3 regions of the Hymenobacter algoricola genome follow, and region 1 is predicted to be linked to each of the others. Evidence: riboswitches for the same ligand, from Rfam matches in the RefSeq annotation. Region 1 holds a riboswitch; each other region holds the start of a gene.

Region 1 (5,731 bases):
GCACCACGGCCTACTGGGAGCTGTGGCTGAACGGCGAATCGACCTACTCCAGCGCCGTCAACGAGGGTGAGCAGGAAGACTTCGAGCCGATTTACGGCAAGACCTACCTGCCCCGCAAGTTCAAGATTGCCCTGGCCGTGCCGCCCACCAACGACGCCGACGTCTTCGCCAACGACATCGGCCTGGTCGCCATCGAGCAGGACGGGCAGCTGCTGGGCTTCAACGTGGCCATCGGCGGCGGCATGGGCATGACCTTCGGCATGAGCGAAACCTACCCGCGCCTGGCCGACGTCGTCGGCTTCGTGCCCGCGGCCCAGGTGGTAGAGGTGTGCGAGCAGGTGCTGACGATTCAGCGCGACTGGGGCAACCGCGAAAACCGCAAGTTCTCCCGCCTCAAGTACACGATTGACAGCGTCGGCCTCGCCGTGTTTGTGGCCGAGCTGCACCAGCGCCTGGGCTACGAACTTGCTCCGGCCAAACCCTACCGCTTTGAAACCTCCGGCGACGCCTTCGGCTGGAGCGGCGGCCCGGACGGCAAAGCCCACGTCACGCTGTTCATTGAGGGCGGCCGGGTAGCGGACCAGGAAGGCTGCATGCTGAAGGCGGCGCTGCGCGCAATTGCCGGCTTCCACACCGGCGAGTTTCGCCTGACCGGCAACCAGAACCTGGTTATTGCCAACATCAGCCCCGCTCATCGGGCCCAGATTCAGACGCTGCTGGAAACCCACGGCGTGTGGAGCCGGACCGAGAAGCAGACCGCGCTCCGCCTGAACTCCCTGGCCTGCGTGGCGCTGAACACCTGCTCGCTGGCCTTCGCCGAAGCCGAGCGGTATCTGCCCCAGCTGCTGGACCGCCTCGACGCCGTCATCCGGGCCAACGGCCTGACCGACGACGGCATCCTGATCCGGATGACGGGCTGCCCCAACGGCTGCGCCCGGCCCTACCTGGGCGAAATCGGGCTGGTGGGCCGCGCCATCGGCAAGTACAACCTCTACCTGGGTGCCAACCACGCCGGCGAGCGGCTCAACAAGCTCTACCGGGAGCAGCTCGACGAAGACGGCATCCTGCGCGAGCTGACGCCCCTGCTCGAAGCCTACGCCCGGCAGCGCGGGCCGGCCGAGCGGTTCGGGGACTTTGTCGTGCGCCACGGTGTTGTGGCGGCCACCACGCACGGGCAGAACTTCCACGCGTAGCGGGCAAGCACGATAAAAGAACGTCATTCCTCGACTCCGCTGCGCTGCGCTCGGAATGACGTTCTGGTAAATGAATGGCCAAGGCCCTACCCTGGTAACTCCTGATCCGTCAGCATCTTATTGCATTTCTGACTATCTTTTCCCCCCGGCCTCGGCTGGTCCGCCCTCCACAACCCAACCATGACCCCGTCACCTTCCTCTGCCACCGGCCTGCCGCCGCCGGGACCGGTGCTGGCCGCGCCGCCGGCCACCAACTCCCTGTTCCCGGTTTTTCTGAAGCTGGAAAACCTGCGGGTGCTGCTCGTGGGCGGCGGGTTCGTAGGGCTGGAGAAGCTCACCGCCATTCTGGTCAACAGCCCGGCTACGGCCATTACGGTGGTCAGTGAAACCTTCCGCCCCGAGATTCTGGCCCTCCCCGCCACGTATCCGCACCTGCTGCTGCGCGAGAAATCATACGACCTGCGCGACCTGCTCGGCCACGACATCGTGTTCGTGGCCACCAACGACCCGGCGGTCAACCGCCTGGTCAAGGCCCAGGCCACGGCCCAGCGCCTGCTCTGCAACGTGGCCGACACCCCGGCCGAGTGCGACTTCTACCTGGGCTCCATCGTGCAGAAGGGCGACCTGAAAATCGCCATTTCCACCAACGGCAAGTCGCCCACGGTGGCCAAGCGGCTGCGCGTGGTGCTGCACGAAGCCCTGCCCGACGAGCTGCACAGCGTGCTGCAGCACATGACCGCCATCCGCGGCCGGCTGGCCGGCGACTTTGCCCACAAGGTGAAGTCGCTGAACGCCGTGACGGCCGAGCTGGCCGGGGAGCCGGCCTACGAGTCGCCGGCGGCGGCCAAGTGGCGGCGGCTGGCCACCTGGTCGCTGCTGGCCTTTGCGGCCATGCTAAGCTTCAACATCCTCTCCTACTACGTCACCTGGCAGCAGGTCTGGGACGTGGCCGCCGACTCGCAGCTGTTCTACCTTTTCGTGGCCATCGGCTTCGGCGCGCAGATTATAGACGGGCTGCTGGGCATGGGCTACGGGGTGGTGACGGCCATCAGCCTGATGAGCCTGAACATTGCCCCGGCGGCCGTGAGTGCCAGCATTCACACCGCCGAAATGTTTGCCAGCGGCGCCTCGGGCTACCATCACTACCGCTTCGGCAACGTGAACAAGCGCCTGTTTAAGGTGCTGCTGATTCCGGGCGTGCTGGGCGCCATTGCGGGCGCCTACCTGCTCTCGCAGTTCGGGGAGCAATACGCCGGCTACGTCAAGCCCCTGCTGGCCGTATACCTGCTGCTGCTGGGGCTGCGCATTCTGAGCAAGGCTTTCCGCAAGCCCGGGCCCCGTACCAAGCACACCAAGCTGGGGCTGCTGGCCGCGGCCGGCGGCTTCCTCGACTCGTTCGGGGGCGGGGGCTGGGGGCCGCTGGTGACCAGCACGCTCATTGCCGGGGGCCGCACGCCGCAGTACGTCATCGGCTCGGTGAGCGTGGCCGAGTTCTTCGTGACCTTCGCCAGCGCCCTCACCTTTTTCGCCACCATCGGCATCACCCACTGGCAGATTGTGCTGGGCCTCATTGTGGGCGGCGTGGCCGCCGCGCCCCTGGCCGCCCGCCTGGCCGGCCGCATCCCGGTCCGCTGGATGTTTGTGGGCGTAGGGCTGATGGTGATTGTGTGGAGTTTGTGGGCCTTGCGCAAGCTGTTTGTGTAAGTCAGCTGGCAGGTAATAGGTAGTCCTCTTCGGCTGTCATCCTGAGCGCAACGAAGTGCAGCGAAGGACCTGCCTCGAATTCTCTGCCGAACGTAGTTCAACACAAAAAGCCCTTTACCATCCGCTGGTAAAGGGCTTTGCTCATTTATCGGGCTTAGCAGTGGCGAAGAGGCAGGTCCTTCGCAAGCGGACGCCAGATGGAGGATGACCGGCGTGTTTTTCTTGTTAGCTGCTTGTCTGCTCCGCTTCCGCCTGCTGCCGCAGCTTGCTGTGCTTCTTGCCGTAGCCGTAGTAGATAGCCAGCCCGATGGCCAGCCACCCGAACAGGCGCAGCCAGGTATCGAGCGGCAAGGACACCATCATCAGCAGGCAGGTCAGGATGCCGAGGATGGGCACCACGGGCACCCAGGGCGTGCGGAAGCCGCGGGGGGCATCGGGCTCCTTTTTGCGCATGATCAGAATGCCCAGGCACACCATCACGAAGGCCAGCAGCGTGCCGATGCTGGTCATCTCGCCGACCACGGAAATGGGCACGAAGCCGGCAAACAAGCTGATAAACAAGCCCAGCAGCAGGTTCGACTTGTGCGGGGTGCGGAAAATGGGGTGGATTTCGGAGAAGATCTTCGGCAGCAGCCCGTCCTTCGACATCGAGAAAAACACCCGGCTCTGCCCCATCAGGTCCACCAGAATCACGGAGGTGTAGCCGATGAGAATGGCAATGATGATGGCCGAGCTCAGCCAGCCGTAGGGCGTCTTCTCGATGGCAATGGCTACCGGCGCGGCGCTGTTCTTGAACTCGGTATAGTTGGCGACGCCGGTCAGCACGTGGCCGAAGAGCACGAACAGCACGGTGCAGACCAGCAGGGAGCCGATGATGCCGATGGGCATGTTCTTCTGCGGATTCTTGGTTTCCTGGGCCATGGTGGCCACGATGTCGAAGCCGATGAAGACGAAGAACACCACCCCGGCCCCGCGCAGGATGCCGCTCAGGCCGAACTCGCCGAAGGTGCCGGTGTTCTGGGGGATGTAGGGCTGGTAGTTGGCCGGGTCGATGTACTGCCAGCCCAGGGCGATGAATACCAGCACCACGGCCACCTTGAGCGTAACCACCAGGGCATTAAACCACGCCGAGCCCGAGGTGCCGCGGATGATGATGGCCGTGATGGCCAGCACAATCAGCATGGCCGGCACGTTGACGACCCCCGACACCACCGCGCCGTCGGCCAGCTTGGCGGTTTCAAACGGCGACATCACCAGCTGGGGCGGAATGTGCAGGTTGAACTTGTCGAGCACCCTGACCAGGTACTGCGACCAGCTGATGGCCACCGTCGCCGCACCCACCGAGTATTCCAGAATCAGGTCCCAGCCGATAATCCAGGCGAACAGCTCGCCCATGGTGGCGTAGGAATAGGTGTAGGCCGAGCCTGCCACCGGCACCATGGAGGCAAACTCGGCGTAGCACAAGGCCGAAAACGCGCAGCCCACGGCGGCCACCAGAAAGGAGAGCGTGACGGCCGGGCCGGCGTTGTTGGCCGCGGCAATGCCGGTGAGCGAAAACAAGCCCGCCCCGATGATAACGCCGATGCCGATGGCAATCAGGCTAAAGCCGCCCAGGCTGCGCTTGAGGGTATTCGCCCCCGTTTCGGCCGCTTCCCGCTGGAGCAGCGCCAATGATTTTTTAAGCATAACAGGGAGTAACGCGAAGTTTCACTTCGCGAATCGTGGAACGATGCCCCGCCCTACGCGCCAATGTGCGTCGCGCGCCAAAGGCGCCGGGCAGCAGCGGCCGCGCCGGGGGCGGGCATCATGAAAAAAGAAAACAGAGGAAAAGCGGCCTCGGGCTCAGCCGGCCGCGCAGCACTCTACCGGCGCCTCAACAACAGCAACAACACCCCGGCAGCTGGCCCGCAGACGCGGCAGATACGGCGGCAAAAACGACTCGGACGGGGTGGTTGGGGAAGCAGTCCACGGCAACTTGTTTTTATATGAGCAGGAATTGGCACCGTTCCGCGGCTTGCGGGTGGTTGCCGGCGCTTCGTCGAGCCTGTCTCTCAGCGCCTCTGTATAAAAACAATCCTTTGGGGGAAAGAATTGATGCCGCAAAGGTAGGTTGAGGCCAGCCGGATTTGCAAGCCGGGGCCAAATTCAGGAATTGAGAGGTACACAGAACGTCCAGCAGAGGTGCAGCCGAAGCATCTCGCGTGCTGATGCTGGAGTGGTAATCACTACCATTTTGCAACGAAGCGGCAGAGATACTTCGGCTGCGCGGACGCCAGATAAAGCATGACAATACTGTTGCGACATCCGCACGCGAGATACTTCGGCTGCGCCTCTGCAGGACGTTCTTTCGGGGCGTTGTACTTCGCTACTCCTTCTCCAATTGCTTTGGCGGCTGGGCAGCGAAGTAGCGCAGCCGGTAACAGTTCATGGCCGTGTCGCCAAGCTGCTCGAGGAGGCGGTAATTGGCCACCGCACCCACCGCCGCACCGATGACGGGCACCAGCTGGGCCAGCTTGGCCAGGTCGATGTAGTCGCGGTACTCCTGCTGGAAGGTGCGCCAGTCGAACGCGTGCACGTCGGTGGGCAGGGTGTGGCGGTAGGCGTCCCAGTCGGCGAGGCGGCGGTAGGTTTCGTTGCGGGTGTGCTGGCTGCTGAAAGCCAGCTGGAAGATGTGCAGCAGGTAGAGCCGCTCGGAATAGTCCTGCACGTCGTAGCCGTACTGGGCGGCCACGTCGAAGAGCAGCTTGAGCTTGAGGCCCAGCAGCAGGGGAAAATCGGCCAGGCCCAGCAGGAAGCCGCCCGCGCCGGTTACGGCGCCTTCGGCCGCGGCCGTG
Region 2 (5,731 bases), on a different contig from region 1:
CACCTTGCCTTTCTGCTGCACGGTTTCGGCGAAGTCGACCAGCCGCTCGGTGGCGTCGGCGCGGCGGTTGAGCAGCACGTCTTCCACCAATTCGAGCAGGTCTTTGGGCACCTCGTCGTACACGGCCAGCTGGCTGGGGTTCACGATGCCCATATCCAGGCCGGCGCGGATGGCGTGGTAGAGGAAGCTGGAGTGAATGGCCTCGCGCACCACGTCGTTGCCGCGGAAGGAGAAGCTGATGTTGCTGATGCCGCCGGAAGTCAGCGCCCCGGGCAGGTTGGCCTTGATCCAGCGCACGGCCTCGATAAAGTCGAGGGCATAGTTGCGGTGCTCCTCCATGCCGGTACCCACCGTGAGGATGTTGGGGTCGAAGATGATGTCCTGGGGCGGGAAGCCCACTTCGTTCACCAGAATGTCGTAGCTGCGCTTGCACACCGCAATTTTCTTCTCAAACGTGTCGGCCTGGCCGGTTTCGTCGAAGGCCATGACCACCACGGCGGCGCCGTACTGGCGCACGGTGCGGGCGTGCTGCCGGAATACGTCCTCGCCCTCTTTCAGCGAAATCGAGTTGACGATGCTCTTGCCCTGCACGCACTTCAGGCCGGCTTCGAGCACGGTCCACTTCGAGGAGTCAATCATCACCGGCACCCGGGAAATGTCGGGCTCGGAGGCAATCAGGTTCAGAAACGTCGTCATGGCCTGCTCCGAGTCGAGCATGCCTTCGTCCATGTTCACGTCGAGCACCTGGGCACCGCCTTCCACCTGGTCGCGGGCCACCTGCAGGGCGGCTTCGTAGGAGCCGGTGCGGATCAGGCGGGCAAAGGCCCGGGAGCCGGTCACGTTGCACCGCTCGCCCACGTTCACAAACAGGCTGTCGGGGTAGATATTGAAGGGCTCCAGACCAGACAAGCGCGTGGCGCTTGAATTAGTAATTAGTAATTGAGAAGTAGTAATTGGCTCGTCGGCTTGCTGGTCGTCGGCAATTCTTAATTCTTCATTACTAATTACTAATTGCGCATTGCGGAGCTGAGGAAGTGGGCGTGGCGCGTAGCGCTGAGCCAGCTTACTCAGCTCCGCAATGTGCTGGGGCGTGGTGCCGCAGCAGCCCCCGGCCACCGTCACGATGCCTTCCTTCAGGTAATTCTCGACCACGGCCGCGAATTCCTGGGCCGACTCGTCGTAGCCGCCGAAGGCATTCGGCAGGCCGGCGTTGGGGTAGGCGGAAATATGCACGTCGGCAATCCGGCTCAGCTCCCTGACGTAGATGTGCAGCTGGTCGGCGCCCAAAGCGCAGTTCAGCCCCACGCTCAGCAGCGGTAAGTGGCTGATGGAGTTCCAGAAGGCTTCCACCGTCTGCCCCGACAACGTGCGGCCGGAGGCGTCGGTGATGGTGCCCGAAATCATGACCGGCACCACTTTGCCGCCTTCGTCGAAGAACTTCTGCACCGCGTACAGCGCGGCCTTGGCGTTGAGCGTGTCGAAGATGGTTTCGATAAGCAGCGTGTCGGAGCCGCCGTCGATCAGGCCGCGCACCTGCTCCAGGTAAGCCGCGGCCAGCTCGTCGAAGGTCACGGCGCGGAAGCCGGGCCGGTTCACGTCGGGCGACAGGGAAGCGGTGCGGTTGGTGGGCCCCACGGCCCCGGCCACGAAGCGCGGCTTGTGCGGCTCGCGGGCGGTGAATTCGTCGGCTACCTCTTTGGCAATCCGGGCTGATTCGAAGTTGAGCTCATATACGATATGCTCCAAACCATAATCGGCCTGGGCGATGGTGGTGCCGCTGAAGGTGTTGGTTTCCACCATGTCGGCCCCGGCGGCGAAGTAGTCGTGGTGGATGCCGCGGATGATGTCGGGGCGGGTCAGGCTCAGCAGGTCGTTGTTGCCGCGCAGGGGCTTGGGATGATCCGCGAAGCGCGGGCCGCGGAAGTCGGCCTCTTCCAGCGGGTGGCGCTGAATCATGGTGCCCATGGCGCCATCGAGCACGAGGATGCGCTGCTGCAGAATAGCGTAAAGCGGGGAGTCGGGGCGGAGCGTCGGTTGCATAGCGGCTTCTCTTCTAATGAGGCGGTACCAAAAAGCCTATCCAGAAAGAGCCGCGCAAGGGCGAGTCCGGTACTTATCTTTATTCGCCGCCGAAACGCCGAAATGGGAGTTGGCACCTTGTGTAGCAGGTTGCCAAGACGTCGTCGGGCCCAGTCCCTCGGTCTTTCTGGATAAGTAACATCACGAAGATACTGCAGGAAACTCCGGAATCCAATTTTGGCCCGAGGGCGCGCGTTATCTGTTACGTTTGGAATATTACCCCTAATTCGGGCGTTTCCGCTAGCTGCTGCTCATGCTGTGTCGTCTCCGCTTCCGGCTATTGCTTGCCACGCTGCTGCTGCTGCTGCTGCTGGCCGGGCGGCTGCGGGCGCAGCCGCGGCCCGCCACGCCCGGCGACGGCCTGCGCGGGCACTACTACGACGGCCAGAACTTCGGGCAGCTCGTGCTGACCCGCGTTGATCCGACCATCGACTTCAACTGGACCATTGAGGGCCCCAGTCCGGCCGGGCGCACCTTTGCGGCCCCGGGGCCCGGTGTGCCGCCCGAGTATTTCTCGGTGCGCTGGCTGGGGCACATCTACATTCCCGTCACGGGCCGCTACACGTTCCGCATTCTCAACGACGACGGCATGCGGGTGTGGCTGGGCGGCAAAAGAATTCTCAGCGCCTGGCGCGACCAGGTCGCCACCGAGTCGGCCGCCGAAATTCAGCTTACCGGCGGCCGCTACTATCCGCTGCGGGTAGAATATTGCCAGGTGCAGTGGGATACCCGCGCCCAGCTCACCTGGCAGCAGCCTGGTGCAGCGGCCGAGCCCCGGCCCATCCCGACGGCCAGCCTCTACGCCACGCTGCCGCCTTCCGCCCGCCCGATTTCGGCTCCCGCCACTGCCCGGCCGGCCGCTCCGACGGCGCCGGCCGCGGCCCCCGCTCCCCCGTCCCGGGTTGCGTCCAGGCCCACCGTGCGGCCCACCGTCTCGCGGGGAGCCAAGCCGGCGCCGCGCCGGCGGCCAGTGCTGCCCCGCCGCGGCGCCGCGCTGCCCGCCGCCGATAGCCTCACCACCGCGGTGCCCGACCTGGCCACCCTGCGTAAAGGTGCCGTAGTGCCGCTGACCAATCTGTATTTCACCCAAAGCACTGCCACCCTGCTGCCCGCCTCGCGCCCCCTGTTGAACCAGCTGGCCCGCACCCTGCGCGCCCGGCCCGCGCTGCGCCTGGAAATTGCCGGCCACACCGATAACGTGGGCGAGCCGGCCCTGAACCTGCGCCTGTCGGAGCAGCGGGCCCGCACCGTGCGGCAGTACCTCGTGCAGCAGGGTATCGACTCGGTGCGCCTCACGGCCCGCGGCTACGGCGGCACCCGTCCCGTAGCCGACAACCACGACCCCGGGCAGCGCCCCCGCAACCGCCGGGTGGAAGTGGTGGTGCAGTGAGCCGGCGGGTTAAGGCCGGCCGGCGGAGCCGGGTAGGATTTCCAAGCTCAGAATATCGGCCCCCAGCGCCGGCAGCCACAGGCGCTGCCGGACGTGGTGCCGGCGCAGAAAATCGGCCACGGCCGGGGTGGGCGGCGTGTTCGGGTTCAGGTCGAACAGCATCATAACCGGCTGGCTGGTCCGCAGGGGCTGGTGGGCCAGCAGGGAGTCGACGTCCAGAATGACGTGGCCGGCCAGGCGGGCGGCTATTTCGACGCGCTTGTTGTAGTAGTTGCGACCCACGATGATGGGCTGGCCGGGGTGCGCGGTGCGCAGCAGCCGGTCGAGGCGGGCCACGTCGGCGGGCCGGCCCGGGGCCTTGTCGATGGAAAAGGCCGGCTCGGTCAGCAGCAGCCGGGCCGTGCGCCGGCCGCGCGTGGCCACCGCCAGCAGCAAAGACGCCGCCAGCAGCCCCAGCACCGCCGCGCGCAACCCGGCGGGCCGGAGCGCGGGCCGGCTCACTGCTACGACCAGCACCATTGCGGAAATACTCATAAAGGCCGGCAGGAAGTAGCGCGTATCGGCCACGTAGGTCCAGCGGCCCCCGGCAAACCAGCCGACCAGCGCGGCGGGGTAGCGCAGGGAAATAGCCGTCAGCAGCCCGGCGCAGAGCAGGGCCGTGCCGCCCGCCAGCAGGTGAAACAGCACCGGCCGCGTGGGCCAGAGCCGGCCCCGGCGGTGGGCCGCCCGCCCCACCCGGCGCCAGCCCCGCCACAGCCCCGTGGCCACCACCGCCGAAACAAGCAGCACCGCGGCTGTCCGCAGTCCCGCGCCCGTGGGCAGGCGGCTGAAGTCCAGCTCATTCGAGAAAAAGCTGTGGTACAAAACCGGGTCGAACTGCAGCAGGTGGTGCCAGTACAGCCCCAGCGTGGCGGCGCCGGCCGGCTCGGTGGTGAGCTGGGTGTAGAACTTGGTGATGTAGTAAGCGTCGCCCGCCACGCGGGCCTGATACAGGAGCAGCCCGCAAATGAGCGCCACCAAAAACAAGAGCCCCGCCAGCGCCGGCCGCACCAGCCGGGGCCGCCAGCGCCAGCCGAACAGCAGCAGCGCCAGCGGCAGAAAGAAAGCCAGCGGGTAGTAGGCAAACCGGAAAAGGCAGGCCGCGAAGCCCAGTCCAGCCATGAGCAGCGCCGCCCCGAGCAGCTGGTGCCGCTGCCCGGCGGGCCGGGTGAGTAAGTTGAACAGCACTGCCAGTCCGCCCGAATAGCAGGCCAGGGCCAGCAGATCGGTACCGAACAGCAGGTGAAAGGGCGCGTTGCTCAGGCCCCAGAACAGGAAAACAACCGTCGGCGCGTAGGGCGCCAGGTCGCGCCGCAGCGGCTTGAGCAGGTACCACCACGCCAGCAGCAGCCCCAGCAGCCCGGCCCAGTGCGTGGCCTGGGTAGCAGCCAGGACTTCCGGCGGCCCCCCGCGCAGCAGGCCCGCCAGCAGCCAGGCGTAGCCGGGCGGCCACAGGTTGAGCGGCTCAAAAACCGGGGCCGACAAATCCAGCCAGTTGGCGCGGGCCAGGCTGATGCCGTGGCCGCGCAGCAGGTTGACGGCGCTTTCGGTCTGGGTCTGCATGTCGCGGGTGAGCGGGGGCATGGCCAGCTCGTGGGCCCAGCGCAGCAGCACGGCCAGCCCGAAGGCCACACGATTGAGCAGGGGCCAGGGCAGCTTGTGGGGCATAGAGGCAGCAATACGCGGCGGCCCGCAACCGGGGCCGGGCCGAAGGTAGCAGCCGGCCGGCTATCGGGCCAAACTCCCGGCGGGCTGCTGGTCCGCCGCCGTCAACTTTTCGGCCGCGGCGCGGTTTATACCCGCATCTGCCCAATGGGCAGGTGGCCCGCCCCGGTTGGGGCGGGCTCCGGCGTTTACTCTTTTCCCTTATGTCCCAGACCCAATCCCTGCTCTTTCTGCCTGCCCGCCTGGGCGGCATTGCGCTTAAAAACCACGTGGTAATGGCGCCGCTCACGCGCAGCCGTGCCCTGGGCAACGTGCCCAACGCGCTGATGGCTACTTACTACGGCCAGCGCGCCGGCGCCGGCCTCATCATCACCGAAGGCACGTCGCCCGCGGCCAACGGGCTGGGCTACTCCCGGATTCCGGGCCTGTACAGCCCCGCGCAGGTGGCCGGCTGGAAGCTGGTAACCGACGCGGTACACGCCAAAGGCGGCCATATTTTCGTGCAGCTCATGCACACGGGCCGCATCTCCCACCCCCTGAACCTGCCGGCCGGGGCCG
Region 3 (5,731 bases), on a different contig from region 1:
AGCTAACGGCTTTCTCCGAAACCAGCCAGACCCGCCCAGTCCTAATTGCTTACTGATGTTACGCAGCGTGAGGCGGGTTGTCGGCTGTGAGAAGTTAGGAGTCAGGACAGGAGTTAGGAGTTGGAAGCGTAGGAGTTGAGGGAGCAGGCAAAAGAGGAAGGAACGAAACGGGTGCCAAAGCAGACGCACCTTGAATCTGCAACCTGCTCTGATTCTGCCTTCCAGCTTCTGCCTTCTAGCTCCTCAAACAGGGTTTCAGTAATGCCGCGCGTAACATCAGTTACTTATTCAGAAACAAAAAGCCCTTTCGCACGGGGCGAAAGGGCTTTCAGCAGTTTGGTTGATTCTGGGGCCAGAGCCTTATTCGGCTTCCAGCATCATGGAGGAGCCGTCGGCACCTTTCAGGGTGATTTTCTTCTCCGTCAGGTTGGTCACGTCGAAGGCCATGCTGGTGGTGCCGCCGTCGGGCGTGAGGGTGATTTTCTTGCCGGGCTGGTCGAACACGTACTTGCCCTGCATAGTCTGAGCGGACGAAGTCATGTTGAAGGTTCCATTGGCGAAGAAGCGCAGCTCGGTATCCTCGTCGGCATCGGTCTGGGCTACTTTGTCGCCGGTGGCGGTGGTTTCCTTGTCGGTTTTCCACACTTTGCTTTCGGTGCCGTAGAGCATGTTGGTTTCGCCGACCTTATCGGGCTGGCTGCAGCTAGAGACGAACAGGGCTACGAGCAGCAGCAGGCTGGCCAGGTAGTGCAGGGGAGTGGTGGCGCGGTTCATGGAAAGGGGGTGTGAGGGTTGAAAAGAGGGGAGAAGTCAGCATCAATGACCCCAGGCATAGCCTTGGGCCGGCGTTTCTTACGGCAAGCGGGGAAAAGAGTTAAGGCCCTATATTCTCTTTCTGTTCGCGGCAACCTAATCAGTAGCGGGGCGTAAGAACGCCTGAAACCGTGAGGCTTAGGCCACTACGAATCTTCTCTCCATTCACCCTAACCGACACACAACCATGGGACTGTTCGATTTCCTCAGCAATAAAGGCGAAGAAAAACCCGTTGAAGCGCCCAAGCCCGCCGCTGCCGGGGGCACCGACTTCTTCGGTACCAAAGATGGCGCCGCCAAGCCCGCGGCCGCCGGCAGCACCTACACCGTAGCCAGCGGCGACTCGCTGTCGAAAATTGCCAAAAACCACTACGGCGACGCTGCCAAGTGGCACCAGATTTACGATGCCAACAAAGCCACCATCGGCGCCAACCCCGACCATATCGAAGTAGGCCAGGTCCTGACACTGCCGACGCTGTAGGTCTTTTCCCGGCCCTGATTCCTGCCAAAAACGCTGCTCCGGCCCGGAGCAGCGTTTTTTTGTGCCCCAGAGAAAAAGACGGAAAACTTTTCCCCGGATTTGCGCTTCTCAATTCCGGGTGTACATTTGCACCTACCAATCCGGTACTCCCCCGCTAACGGTGGGGCGATTTTCAGACTTTATGCAGAAGTGGCGAGAGAACAGGCTCCGTGACCCACTGGCAACCTTCGGTAAAGCGAAAGGTGCCAATTCCTGCCCGACCGGCCCAGGCCCGCGGGACAGATAAGTTGAGTGCCATGAAAAATTCCCCCTCCTCCGCCCTTCCGAACCCTTCCCCTCTGGCTGCTGCGCGGCAAGCCAGCCGGCCGATGGGTTTCCGCAGTTCTGCTGCGCTGGCCCTTGCGGCCCCCCAGGCCGCCCGCATGCGAATGGGCTGTTGTTGCGCGTGTTGTTGCTAGCCTGAGTCTGGCCTAGCGTCCCCTCCCTTTTTTCTTTTTACGGCTTACCCTGCATCCGGCAGCCACTTTTTGTGCGCTTCCCGCGGGGTCCCGGCTGGCTCCTGACCCCGCTTTTCAGCCGCAGGGCCGCGCCTGGCCCGGTCCCGTGGGAGTCTTGGCTCCCGGCTCAAATCCTGTCTTTTCTTTCCGTAATCCTTCTTAACCTCCGAACCAGTATGTCCACGCCAGCCCATCACTTCGAAACGCTGCAGCTCCACGCCGGTCAGCAGCCCGACCCCACTACCGGCGCCCGCGCCGTACCGCTGTACCAGACCACGTCCTACGTGTTCAAGAACGCTGAGCACGGGGCCAACCTGTTTGCCCTGAAGGAGTTCGGCAACATCTACACCCGCCTGATGAACCCGACGACCGACGTGTTTGAGCAGCGCGTGGCGGCCCTGGAAGGCGGCGTGGCAGCCCTGGCTACCAGCTCGGGGCAGGCGGCCCAGTTCATTGCCCTGAACAACATCCTGCAGGCCGGCGACAACTTCGTGAGTACGGCCTTCCTCTACGGCGGCACCTACAACCAGTTTAAGGTAGCATTCAAGCGCCTGGGCATCGAGGCACGCTTTGCCGACGGCGACAACCCGGCCTCCTTCGAGGCGCTGCTTGACGACAACACCAAGGCCATCTACCTCGAAACCATCGGCAACCCAAGCTACAGCATCCCCGACTTCGAGCGGATTGCGGCCATTGCCAACAAGCACGACCTGCCGCTGATTGTGGACAACACGTTCGGGGCGGGCGGCTACCTGTTCCGGCCCCTGGAGCACGGGGCCCACATCGTGGTGGAGTCGGCCACGAAGTGGATTGGCGGCCACGGCACCAGCGTGGGCGGCGTGATTGTGGATGGCGGCACGTACGACTTCGGCAACGGCAAGTTTCCGCAGTTCACCGAGCCTTCCGAAGGCTACCACGGCCTCGTATTCAACGACGTATTCGGCAAGGGCGGGCCGTTCGGCAACATTGCCTTCATCATCCGGGCCCGGGTGGAAGGGCTGCGCGACTTTGGCCCCGCCATCAGCCCGTTCAACTCGTTTCAGCTGCTGATCGGCCTCGAAACGCTGAGCCTGCGGGTGGAGCGGACGGTGGAAAACGCCCTGCGCGTGGCCACCTGGCTGGAGCAGCACCCGCAGGTGGAAAGCGTGAACTATCCGGGGTTGAAAAGCAGCCCTTACCACGGCCTGGCCCAGAAATACCTGAAGCGCGGCTTTGGCGGCGTGCTCAGCTTCCAGCTCAAAGGCAGCAAGGAAACGGCTACGCGCTTCATCGACAACCTGAAGCTGGTGAGTCATCTGGCCAACGTGGGCGACGCCAAGACGCTCATCATTCAGCCCTCGGCCACCACCCACCAGCAGCTCTCCGAAGCCGAGCAGCTGGCCGCCGGCGTCACCCCGACCTCCTTGCGGCTGTCGGTGGGCATCGAGCATTTCGACGATATCCGGGCGGATCTGGCCCAGGCTTTTGAGGCCGTGCGCAACGCCGCTACGCCGGACGAATCGGGCAGCACGCTGCTGCAGCCCGAGGTAGAACACGCTGCTCCGCTGGAAGTCTAGAGAGAGGAAACCGGCGGCAGCTTTTTTAGCGCAGGCGGAAGCCGCCGCCTTTTCCGGTCGGAGCAGCTTGGGGCGCGGGCGGGTCGTTTTGTTGTGAGAGAGGAGACGGCCTGCCCAAACCCACAATAGCCCGGGTTGAGCCGGCATTCTAGCTGGTTCAGCCCGTGCGCTATTGTAGTAGTTTGAAAACCCAGAATTGAAACCTGAGAAAATAGAACTCAGAGCTCAGAGTCTGGCCTGAAACGCCTGAACTGCGGGCATTGGTCCAGGTGCTCAGCTCTAAAATCTAAGCTTTAAGTGCCAAACAAGAATATATGAACAGCTCCCAGGTATTTGCCCTGCCCACGCCCCTGTCGCTGGAAAGCGGCGCGGTGCTGCCGACGGTGCGGGTAGCCTACCACACCGCGGGCACGCTGAATGCCGCCCGCGACAACATTATCTGGGTGTGCCACGCCCTGACGGCCAACGCCGACGTGCTCAGCTGGTGGCCCGGCCTGTTCGGCCCCGGCGGCCATTTCGACCCCGCCGACTGGTTTATCGTGTGCGCCAACATTCTGGGCTCCTGCTACGGCTCTACCGGTCCGCTCACGCCGGTAGCAGCCGGCGCCGAGCCACTCTACCAGGAGTTTCCGCTGGTGACCATCCGCGACATGGTGGCCGTCCACGAGCAGCTGCGGCAGCAGCTGGGCCTGGCCAAGATTCACACCCTGATTGGCGGCTCGCTGGGCGGGCAGCAGGCGCTGGAGTGGGCCGTGCAGCAGCCCGCCGTGTTCGACCACCTGGTGCTGCTGGCTACCAGCGCCCAGCATTCGCCCTGGGGCATTGCCTTCAACGAGGCCCAGCGGCTGGCCATCTTCGCCGACCCAACCTACTTTTCGGCTACGCCGGACGGGGGAAAGGCCGGGCTGCAGGCGGCCCGGGCCGTGGCCCTGCTCAGCTACCGCAGCTACGACGCCTACGCCGGTAGCCAGGCTGAGCCGGATGGGGAGCGGCTCACCGATTTCCGGGCCAGCTCCTACCAGCAGTACCAGGGCGCCAAGCTCGTGGCCCGCTTCGACGCCTACAGCTACGTGGCCCTGAGCCGGGCCATGGACTCGCACAACGTGGGCCGCGGCCGCGGGGGCGTCGAAACGGCCCTGCGCCACATCCGGGCCCGCACCCTGGTTATCGGCATCAGCTCCGACGTGCTGTTTCCGCCCGCCGAGCAGCAGCTGCTGGCCCGCCACATTGGCGGCGCCCGGTACGCCGAAATGGCTTCCGGCTTCGGCCACGACGGCTTCCTGATTGAAACCGCCCAAATCACTCATCTTCTCGAACGATTCTATGTCCAGTCCTTCGTCCGGTAATTCCGGCTCTACATTAGCGCCAACCCACCCCGCGCCGCTGCGCGTGGGCCTGATCGGGTTTGGCTGCGTGGGCCAGGGAATCTACGACATCCTCCTGCGCCTGCCCGAGTTCGGGGCCGAAGTGCGGCGCATTGCCGTCAAGAACCCCGACAAGGTCCGGTCGTTGCCCGCCGAGCACTTCACCTACCACGCCGATGAGCTACTGGCCGACCCCGCGCTGGACGTGCTGGTGGAGGTAATCGACGATGCGGAGGAGGCGTTTCGGCTCGTGAGCACGGCCCTGCGCCGGGGCCGGCGGGTGGTGACGGCCAACAAGGCCATGGTCGCGCGCCACCTGCCCGAGCTGGTGGCCCTGCAGCAAACCCACGGCGGCACCCTGCTCTACGAGGCGGCCGTCTGCGGCAGCATCCCCGTCATTCGTACCCTGGACGCGTATTTCGGGCAGGAGCCGCTGCGCAGCGTGAGCGGCATCTTCAACGGCTCGTCGAACTACGTGCTGACCCGCATGGGCGCCGAGGGCTCCGACTACGCCCCGGCTTTGGCCGAAGCCCAGGCTAAAGGCTTCGCCGAAACCGACCCCACGCTCGACATGGCCGCTTTCGACCCACGCTCCAAGGCCGTCATCTTGGCGGCCCACGCCTACGGCGTACTGCTGAGGCCGGAGCAGGTGCTGAACCTGGGCATTGAGCACATCGGCGCCACCGACATTGCCTACGCGGGCCTGGAGGGCCAGAAGATAAAGGTGGTAGCCGGCCTCTACCTACTGCCCGACGGCCAGCTGACGGTGCTCGTAACCCCGCAGTTCGTGGGCCGCGAGTCGCCGCTGTACGCCGTAGACGACGAGTTCAACGGCGTTATCATCGAGGCTGAGTTTGCCGGCACCCAGTTTCTGCGGGGCCGGGGCGCGGGCGGCCACCCCACCGGCTCGGCCGTGCTGGCCGATCTGGCGGCCCTGCGCGGCGACTTCCGCTACGCCTACGCCAAGCTGCAGGCCACGCCCCTGGTCTACACCACCGATCTGGAGCTGGAAATCTACCT

What was found. A riboswitch is a leader RNA that binds a small molecule or an ion and turns the genes downstream of it on or off. The one in region 1 is predicted to bind S-adenosylmethionine.
Region 2: another riboswitch for S-adenosylmethionine. It lies ahead of metH (methionine synthase); the one in region 1 lies ahead of ABD842_RS08020 (amino acid permease).
Region 3: another riboswitch for S-adenosylmethionine. It lies ahead of ABD842_RS03755 (O-acetylhomoserine aminocarboxypropyltransferase/cysteine synthase family protein); the one in region 1 lies ahead of ABD842_RS08020 (amino acid permease).

What each region holds. Positions count from the first base shown of each region.
Region 1 is NZ_BAABDH010000024.1:49,205-54,935, forward strand. Features, by position in the region: gene ABD842_RS08010 (NADPH-dependent assimilatory sulfite reductase hemoprotein subunit) at 1-1,193, shown strand, start outside; gene ABD842_RS08015 (TSUP family transporter) at 1,374-2,897, shown strand; gene ABD842_RS08020 (amino acid permease) at 3,123-4,583, opposite strand; SAM riboswitch class I at 4,876-4,968, opposite strand; gene ABD842_RS08025 (EcsC family protein) at 5,263-5,731, opposite strand, start outside.
Region 2 is NZ_BAABDH010000034.1:30,212-35,942, forward strand. Features, by position in the region: gene metH (methionine synthase) at 1-2,040, opposite strand, end outside; SAM riboswitch class I at 2,111-2,217, opposite strand; gene ABD842_RS09080 (PA14 domain-containing protein) at 2,333-3,469, shown strand; gene ABD842_RS09085 (hypothetical protein) at 3,479-5,176, opposite strand; gene ABD842_RS09090 (alkene reductase) at 5,377-5,731, shown strand, end outside.
Region 3 is NZ_BAABDH010000015.1:76,119-81,849, reverse strand. Features, by position in the region: gene ABD842_RS03765 (hypothetical protein) at 361-774, opposite strand; gene ABD842_RS03760 (LysM peptidoglycan-binding domain-containing protein) at 1,001-1,294, shown strand; SAM riboswitch class I at 1,471-1,583, shown strand; gene ABD842_RS03755 (O-acetylhomoserine aminocarboxypropyltransferase/cysteine synthase family protein) at 1,968-3,347, shown strand; gene ABD842_RS03750 (homoserine O-acetyltransferase family protein) at 3,662-4,693, shown strand; gene ABD842_RS03745 (homoserine dehydrogenase) at 4,671-5,731, shown strand, end outside.